Regions from separate parts of the Nocardia sp. NPDC052254 genome, predicted to be linked through region 2. Evidence: riboswitches for the same ligand, from Rfam matches in the RefSeq annotation. Region 2 holds a riboswitch; the other holds the start of a gene.
What was found. Region 2 has a riboswitch for cobalamin ahead of AB0L57_RS23170 (CbtB-domain containing protein). Riboswitches for the same ligand answer to the same signal wherever they lie in the genome.

Region 1 (4,196 bases), on a different contig from region 2:
AGAAGTTGCGGCCGGTGGGCAGGACATTGATCAGCCCGCGCAGCGGTGAACCGCTCGGACCGGCCGGAATGAAGCCGCCGTCGAGAGCGTGCAGGATGCGGCCGATCTCGACGCCGGTCTGCCGCAGCCGGGGCACGACTTCGGTGGCGGCGAAACGCAGGACCTCGACCAGTGTTTGCGGGTTCGCGACCTCCGGTTCGTGCCGGGCCACGAGTTCGTCGGCGACCCGCGCGGACCAGTCCGCGGCCTGCAACTCACCGAGCAGGCGACGGGCCCGCTGTTCGACGGCGTCGACCCGTTCGCGAACCTCCGCACCGGACTCGTCGAGTCCCAGGGCCTCGCGGAGGCCGGGCACCGCGAACTCACCGCCCCAGAGCTGACGCGCGCGCAACATGGCCAGCACCAGGTCCAGTTCGCCCTCACCGACCGGCGCCTGCCCCAGGATGTGCAGGCCGTCGCGGATCTGGACGTCCTTGATCTCGCACAGCCAGCCGTCGACGTGCAGCAGCATGTCGTCGAAGGATTCCTCGTCGGGCCGTTCGTCCAGGCCCAGATCGTGGTCCATCTTCGCGGCCCGCATGAGGGTCCAGATCTGCTGGCGGATGGCCGGCAGTTTGGCCGGGTCCAGCGTCGAGATGTTGGCGTGCTCATCGAGCAGTTGCTCCAGGCGCGCGATATCGCCGTAGGTCTCCGCGCGGGCCATCGGCGGGATCAGATGATCGACCAGGGTGGCGTGGGCGCGGCGCTTGGCCTGCGTACCCTCGCCGGGATCGTTGACCAGGAACGGGTAGATCAGCGGCAGATCGCCGAGCGCGGCATCGGTCCCGCATGCCGCCGACATGCCGAGGGTCTTACCGGGCAGCCACTCCAGATTGCCGTGCTTGCCCAGATGCACCATGGCGTCGGCACCGAAGCCACCGCCCTCGGCCGGCGCCGACAGCCATCGATAGACCGCCAGATAGTGGTGGCTCGGCGGCAGATCCGGATCGTGGTAGATCGCGACCGGGTTCTCGCCGAATCCGCGCGGCGGCTGTACCAGCAGCACGATATTGCCGAAACGCAGTGCGGCGATGACGATCTCGCCGTCGGGATCGACGGAGCGATCGACGAACAACTCACCCGGCGGCGGTCCCCACGCCTCGATCACCGCGGTGCGCAACTGCTCGGGAAGGGTCGCGAACCAGGACGCGTACTGCCGGGCGCCGATCCGGATCGGATTACCTTCCAGCTGTTCGGCACTGAGCCAGTCCTGATCCTGGCCGCCGGCCGCGATCAGCGCGTGGATGAGTGCGTCGCCATCGCGTTCGAGCAGCCCCGGCACCTGACCCGGATCGCCGAGATCGTAACCGGCCGAACTCATCTCGGTGAGCAATCGGATCGCGCTCGCGGGCGTGTCCAGGCCCACGGCATTGCCGATGCGGGCATGTTTGGTCGGGTAGGCGGACAGCATCAGGGCGATCCGGCGCCGTCCGGCGGGCAGATACCGCAGGCGCGCATGGCGGACCGCGATTCCCGCGACCCGCGCCGCGCGCTCCGGATCGGGGACGTAGGCGGACAATCCGTCGGCGTCGAACTCCTTGAACGAGAACGGCACCGTGATGATGCGCCCGTCGAATTCCGGCACCGCGACCTGGGTGGCCACATCCAGCGGCGACAGGCCGTCGTCGTTGTCCTCCCACTGGGCGCGCCCGCTGGTCAGGCACAACCCCTGCAGGATCGGCACATCCAGATCCGCCAGCGCGCCGATATCCCAGGCCTCGTCGTCACCGCCCGCCGAGGCGGTGGCGGGTTTCGTGCCACCGGCCGCCAGCACCGTCACCACCAGGGCGTCGGCCCCACGCAGGGTGTCCATCAGTTCCGGCTCGGCATTGCGCAGCGACGCGCAGTACAGCGGCAGCGGCCGGGCACCCGCCTGTTCCAGCGCCGTGCACAGCGCCTCCACATAGGCGGTGTTCCCGGCCAGATGCTGTGCCCGGTAGTACAGGACGGCCACCGTCGGGACGCGACCCGGAATCCGAGAGTCGTTACCGGTCAACGCCTCTGGCGTCCGCTCGAGCTCACCCCAGGACGGCAGCTGCACCGGCGGCTCGAAGCCGTGACCGGTCAGCAGCACCGTGTCGGACAGGAAGTTGTGCAACTGACGCAGATTGTCCGCGCCACCGGCGGCAAGGTAGTTGTGCGCGTCCGCGGCGACGCCGCCGGGAACGGTGGAGCACTCCATCAACTCGGCATCGGGTGCCATCTCGCCACCGAGTGCGACCAGGGCGATACCACTGGCCCGCAGCGCGTCCAGGCCCTCCTCCCAGGCCCGGCGCCCGCCCAGGATCCGCACCACGATCAGATCGACCCCGGTCAGCAGTTCAGGCAGGTCCTCGACCAGCAGCCGGGCCGGATTGCCCAGCCGGTAGCCGGCGCCGCTGGCCCGCGCGGACAGCAGATCGGTGTCGGAGGTGGACAGCAGCAGGATCACAGTTCTCCTCGGGTGACGCGCCCATCGCGGATTCGGCTGCCCGCCCGGAGGGTCTGACTGTCACAGTGGCGCGACCGCACCGGAATTCCACCGGATTCCTCGTAGAGCGAGCAACCCGGATGCTATCGCGCCGCCGCACCCGGCCCGCTCCGAGCCCTGCTCCGCCCGCACGGTGGCAGATCTCGATGTGGTTTCCGTTGGGACGCAATGCGGTCCACAACGACGCCGATCGCCATATCCGAGACCATGACCCCGGCGTACGCTGTGTGTATGCCAAACTCACCGGGATGGGCCAGGCGGAATCGCTTCGCCGCCTGGTCGGGAATTGTATGCATGATGATTGCTGTGGCATTGCTGGCAATGGCTCTTGCCGCTGCGGCCGGTGGGCGTGGCGGGCTGCTGCTCGTCGCCGCCGGTGCCTGTGCCGTCGTGGCGATCTTCGGATTGCTGGTATTCGAGTCCACCGTGCGCCGTGATCGCGCCGACCGGCATGTGACTCCGCACCTGCTCGACAACACCTACGCCGACGAACGGCTGTGGAAGTTGGTCATGCGCGCACGCGGTGGAAGCGGGCCGGAAGGTCGGTGATCGGAATGTCCGATACACCGAGTTGGGTCCGGCGTAATCGCCGCGTGGCCTGGACCAGCTACTTCTGCGTTCTGATCGGATTCGCGACCCTGGCGATGGGCCTCACCGCCGCCGGTACTGGACACCGGGGCTGGGCGTTGACGGCGGGGATCATCTGCGCGGTGGCGTTCATCGGCGGCATCAGCCTGTTCGGCGCGACAGCCCATCACGACCGGGTCACCCACCACGCCATCCCGAATCTGCTGTCGGATTCCTGGCCCGGCCCCGCCTTCGACTCCAGCGGTCTGCCCCGCGATCCCCGGCCGATGCTGCGACGCGGTCACTGACCGGCGCCCCCTTCCGGCGCCGCGCGAGCCTCGTAGGCTGGAACGATCATGACGCGATCCGCCCCCGACTCCTGCCCCGGCGTGCTCCGCTTGCACCAGGCCGCGGACGGCCCGCTGGCCCGGATCCGGCTGCCCGGCGGCGTGCTGACGCCCGATCAATTGCGGGCGCTGGCGAGCGCGGCGGCCGATCTCGGCGACGGCACCATCGAGCTGACCTCACGCGGCAATGTGCAATTGCGCCAGATGCACGACGCGGCCGCGCTGGCACAGCGGCTCGGCACCGCCGGTCTGCTGCCCTCACCCACACACGAGCGCGTCCGCAACATCGTCGCCTCGCCACTGTCGGGCCGGATCGGCGGCATCGCCGATGTGCGCCCGCTGGCGGCCGAGCTCGACACGGGGCTACGGGCCGCGGCCGAACTCGCCGAACTGCCCGGTCGGGTCCTGTTCACCCTCGACGACGGGCGCGGGGACGTCAGCGGATTCGGCGGCGACATCGGCATCCACGCCACCGGCCCCGGCGAATACGCGCTCGTGCTGGCCGGAGCTGATTCCGGCGCGCGGATCCCCGCCGGACGGGCGGTGTCGACGATCCTCGCGGCGGCGCACAGCTTCCAGCGGCTGCGCGGTGCGCGGTGGCGGCTGCGCGAGATCGCCGACGGGCCCGCGCGGATTCTCGATGACCTACCCCTGCGCCCGGCGGCCGCACCGGTGGAATTCACTGCCCGACAAGACATTCCGATCGGCTGGCTACCGCAGCCCGGCGATCGGATCGCATTGGGCGCGGCCGTCCCGCTCGGCGCCCTGCCGGC
Region 2 (4,196 bases):
CGGGGCCGTAGGTAGGGCGGAATCGACAAATCGACCACCGAGCCGGCGACACCACCGCGGGCCGCTCGTCCTCGATGGCAGGGGCGGACTGGCTACTGTCGACCGTGCCCGGATACGAGCGGGGGCGATCGGAGGAGGTTCGATGGCGCGTACTCGACCGCAGGTCCGGGTCCGGCGGATCTACGACGACCCGAGTCCGGATGACGGGACACGGGTGCTGGTGGATCGGATCTGGCCACGTGGTGTGAGCAAGGAACGCGCGCATCTCGACGAGTGGTGCAAGCGGATCGCGCCGTCGACGGAACTGCGCAAGTGGTACGGGCACGATCCACAGCGATTCGACGGATTCGGCCGCCGCTACCGGGACGAGTTGCGAGATCCCGAACGTGCGGTCGAACTGGACCATCTGCGCGAGCTGGTCCGGCGCGGGACGCTCACCCTGCTGTCGGCGACCAAACGCATCGATATCAGCGAGGCGGCGGTGCTGGCGGAGCTGCTGGCCGTCGACCACGAGTGAATCCCTCGGCACGTCGCGCGTCGATCACGCCCGTCCGATCACAACGGGTTGGCCGTGTGGCGCAGCGTCCAGGCCGGGCCGCGTCCGTGCAGAGTGGTGGCGCTGAGCGGCGGGATGTCGATGCGCCAGAACGATTCCGGCGGCGCGGACAGGGCGACGAGGACGCTCGCCCGGATGACGGCCGGGTGGGTGACCGCGACGACGCGCCGGTGCAGCGGGGCACACGCACGCAGCCAAGTCCGCACCCGATCGATCACCTCGGTGACCGATTCGCCGCCGTGGCCGCGGTAGCCGGGGTCGCTCAGCCACCCCATCAGGTCCTCCGGCGCGAGTGCGTCCATCGCCGAACCCGCCCATCGGCCGCTATCCAGATCACGCAACGCGGGTTCGGTCGTGCCGGACAGATTCAGCAGTCCGGCGGTCTGCGCGGCCCGGACCTCGGGCCCGACTTGGACCAGATCGGCCCGGGATACCGCACTGTCGGGTGCGATATCCCGGGTGATCCGCTCGATCGGCTCGTCGATCGGGAACCGGGCGGCTCGCATCGCCTCGGTCATCCCGTGACTGATCAGCGTGAGCCGGGTGACGCCTGTGGTCATACGACCGGAGCCGGTGCGGCGGACTCGGTTTCGGCTCGACCGAACAGTCGAGGCGCCAGCGATGCGAAGCCGACACCGATGACCGTCCACAGAATGACCTGCGCGGCGAAGGAATAGAACCGGAAGTAGTACAGGTCGTCGGCGGGGAAGCCCGGGTAGACGATCTTCCCGCTCGCATCGGTGAGCGGACGCGGTGTCTCGGTGGCCGCATCACCCAGCGCGCGGTTGGCGGCCAGATGCCCGAGTGCGGGCAGCAGCGCGGCGATCGCGGTGACCACGACGACGAAGGCCAGTCCGGCGACGATGGTCGCGGTCCAATTGCCCAGCCGCGCTTGCAGTCGCCGGCCGAGCCAGACCGCGCCGACCGCAGCCACCGCGGAGATCACCACCATCAGCAGGTACAGGCCCGTGCGCTCCTTGATGGTGTCGGGGTTGCCGATCGAGGGCGGGTTGGCGGGATATTTGAAGAACGGCACCGCGTACAGCACGGCGAACATGCCGCCTGCCAGGCACAGCGCGAGATTGCGCGGGGTGAGTTTGCCGACGCGGCCGATGAACAGGCAGTAGACGACCGCGAACAGCGCGCCCATCGCCGCACCGAAGATGATCATGCCGAAACCGATGCCGATATTCGATTGCACGGATCGGGTGAACAGTTCGGTTTCCTCCATGCCGGGCATCGAGTGCCCGGCGGCCTGTTCCAGCTGGGTGTGGGCCTCGTCGCGCCCGCCCTCGTAGTCGATGGCGCGGTTGATGATGGGTTCGGCCAGGATCCGGGCGAACAGGAAGGCGAGCAGTCCGCCGATCGCGCCGACCAGTACGCCGCGGCCGATGATTCGTTTTTCCATGGTGTCGACTCGTTCCGCCGGTCAGTGGCAGGGGTAGCCGAGGAAGTGGCGGGCGTCGTGAACGAACTCGTGCACGTGCATATCGCTACCGAAGACGGAGACCGCACCCTGGTCGACACCGATGAAGTAGAGGGCGAGCAGTGCGAGCAGGGTGGTCCCGGCCAGCCACAGTGCCGTGGTGGGAATCGAGAGCCGAATCGACTCGATACCGGACCGGGGGACATAGGACGTCGCCATGGGGGCACTCCTTCAGGGGATTACGCGTCCCCGTAGACGGATGGTGAGCATGCGATCCGAGTTCCTGACTCGCACTCCGTCACCGGAGTGCTCACAGTGGCGCGACCATCCCGGATTCTCACCGGGTTCCTCGAATCGACGCTCACATAACCATACGAAACCGCTGTTCGTATGGTCAATCGGGGCGAGGACGGTCAGCTACCGCGCGCACCGGGTGAGGACGGGTTTCACGACGTCACCGTCACGCTGATCGGCCAGCGCGGCACCGATCTCGGTGTGCGGATAGGTCCGGACCAGCCGGTCGATCGGGAAGCGGCCCGCGCGATACAGCTCGAGCAGCCGCGGAATGAATTGCGCCGGAACCGCATCGCCCTCGAGGCAGCCGCGGACGGACTTGCCGCCCAGCACGATATCGCGTAGATCGATCGGCGGGACGCCGGCGCCCAGACCGACCACGGCCACGGCGCCGCCGACACCCAGTGCGCTCACCGCGGTCGCCAGAACCTCGGGCCGTCCGGTGGTGTCGAGGGCATGAGTGGCGCCGCCGCCGGTGAGATCCGCCAGCGCAGCGGCCATGTCACCGGCGGCGGGATCCAGGGCGGCCGTGGCGCCGAGTTCGACGGCGAGTTCCCGCCGTCTCACGGCGGGCTCGACCACGACCACATCGACTCCGGGCAGGGTCAGCGCGGCCAGCAGGCCGGCCATCCCCACCGCGCCCGCCCCGAAGACGACCAGCCGCGCGTCTGGTTCGGGCGCGAGAACATTCAGCACCGCGCCGGCGCCGGTCTGGAATCCGCAGCCCAGCGGCGCGGCCACCGCGAGATCCGTGTCGCCGGGGACCACGACGGTGTTGTCGGCAGTGGCCAGGGCGTATCCGGCAAAACTCGACTGTCCGAAGAATCCGTCCCGCACCGCGGTGCCGGCCACGGTGATGCGCGGTGTGCGGTCGGGCCGGGCGCCGAACTGATTGAGGACGGTGGATCGGGCGCAGTACGCGAGCCGGCCCAGCCGGCAGTTGCGGCAGTCGCCGCAGTGCCGGTAGGTCAGCACGACCCGGTCACCGGGGCGGACACCGGCCACCCGGCTCCCGGTCGCTTCGACCACTCCCGCACCCTCGTGGCCGAGCAGTACCGGCCGCTGCGGGCTTCCGGCCGCGCGGGACACCAGATCGGTGTGACAGATCCCGGCCGCCTCGATCCGCACCAGGATCTCGTCGTCGCGCGGGTCGTCGACCGTCACGGACTCGATATCGAAGGGGGCGTGAGGATCTCGCGACAGCGCGGCGGTGGTGGTGATCGGCACGGGTCAGATCCGTTCCAGATAGAAGTAGAAGTGTTCGCCGCCGGCCAGCACCAGCTCGGGACGCCCGTTCATGATGCCCATCAGCGTGGTCTCGTCGAGCCGCTTGAAATGGTCGAAGACCGCGCGGCCGTCGTAGACCATCGTCGCGGTGACCTCGCCGCGAAATTCGATGTCCCACAGCGTCGCTTCGCCGCCGCCCAGTGCGGTATCGGAGAACAGGGTCCCGTCCTCGGCGCGGCAGATGAGCGGTTTGGCGTCCATCGTGGAGACGAATGTCTTTCCGTGCCAGCGGCTCTTGTCCAGTGCGCGGCACAGTGGGTGACCGGTGCGGAAGGCGCCGCCCTGCCATTCGCCGAGGATGTCCTCGGCGCGCACGGTCTCGAGTTCGGACCAGAGCTGATCCAGATCGGCCGTCGCCACCCCGTCGGCCTGTCCGGCCAACTCCCGCCAGCGCTCGGTGGTGCCCGTCATGGTTCTCCTCCGCTCGTCGAACCGATCCGCATCGCGAACCAAGTGGTTCGGCAACTTACACCCGAACCAATTGGTTCGGCAAGATAGGATTCGCCGTATGCGCGCAGCCGGCCATGCCACGAGGGAGCGAATTCTCGCCGCCGCCAAGGTGGAGTTCGCTCGCCACGGCATCGCCGGTGCCAGGATCAACCGGATCGCGGACGCCGCGCACGCCAGCAAGGA

Region 1: linked by a shared signal. The riboswitch ahead of cobN (cobaltochelatase subunit CobN) and the one ahead of AB0L57_RS23170 (CbtB-domain containing protein) in region 2 are both predicted to bind cobalamin.

What each region holds. Positions count from the first base shown of each region.
Region 1 covers NZ_JBFAUW010000008.1:234,770-238,965, reverse strand. The annotation lists gene cobN (cobaltochelatase subunit CobN) at 1-2,470, opposite strand, end outside; cobalamin riboswitch at 2,499-2,623, opposite strand; gene AB0L57_RS21480 (hypothetical protein) at 2,816-3,058, shown strand; gene AB0L57_RS21475 (hypothetical protein) at 3,064-3,384, shown strand; gene cobG (precorrin-3B synthase) at 3,433-4,196, shown strand, end outside.
Region 2 covers NZ_JBFAUW010000009.1:292,344-296,539, forward strand. The annotation lists gene AB0L57_RS23155 (DUF488 family protein) at 143-517, shown strand; gene AB0L57_RS23160 (histidine phosphatase family protein) at 556-1,116, opposite strand; gene AB0L57_RS23165 (CbtA family protein) at 1,113-1,964, opposite strand; gene AB0L57_RS23170 (CbtB-domain containing protein) at 1,986-2,201, opposite strand; cobalamin riboswitch at 2,238-2,380, opposite strand; gene AB0L57_RS23175 (NAD(P)-dependent alcohol dehydrogenase) at 2,400-3,497, opposite strand; gene AB0L57_RS23180 (DUF4334 domain-containing protein) at 3,507-3,974, opposite strand; gene AB0L57_RS23185 (TetR family transcriptional regulator) at 4,072-4,196, shown strand, end outside.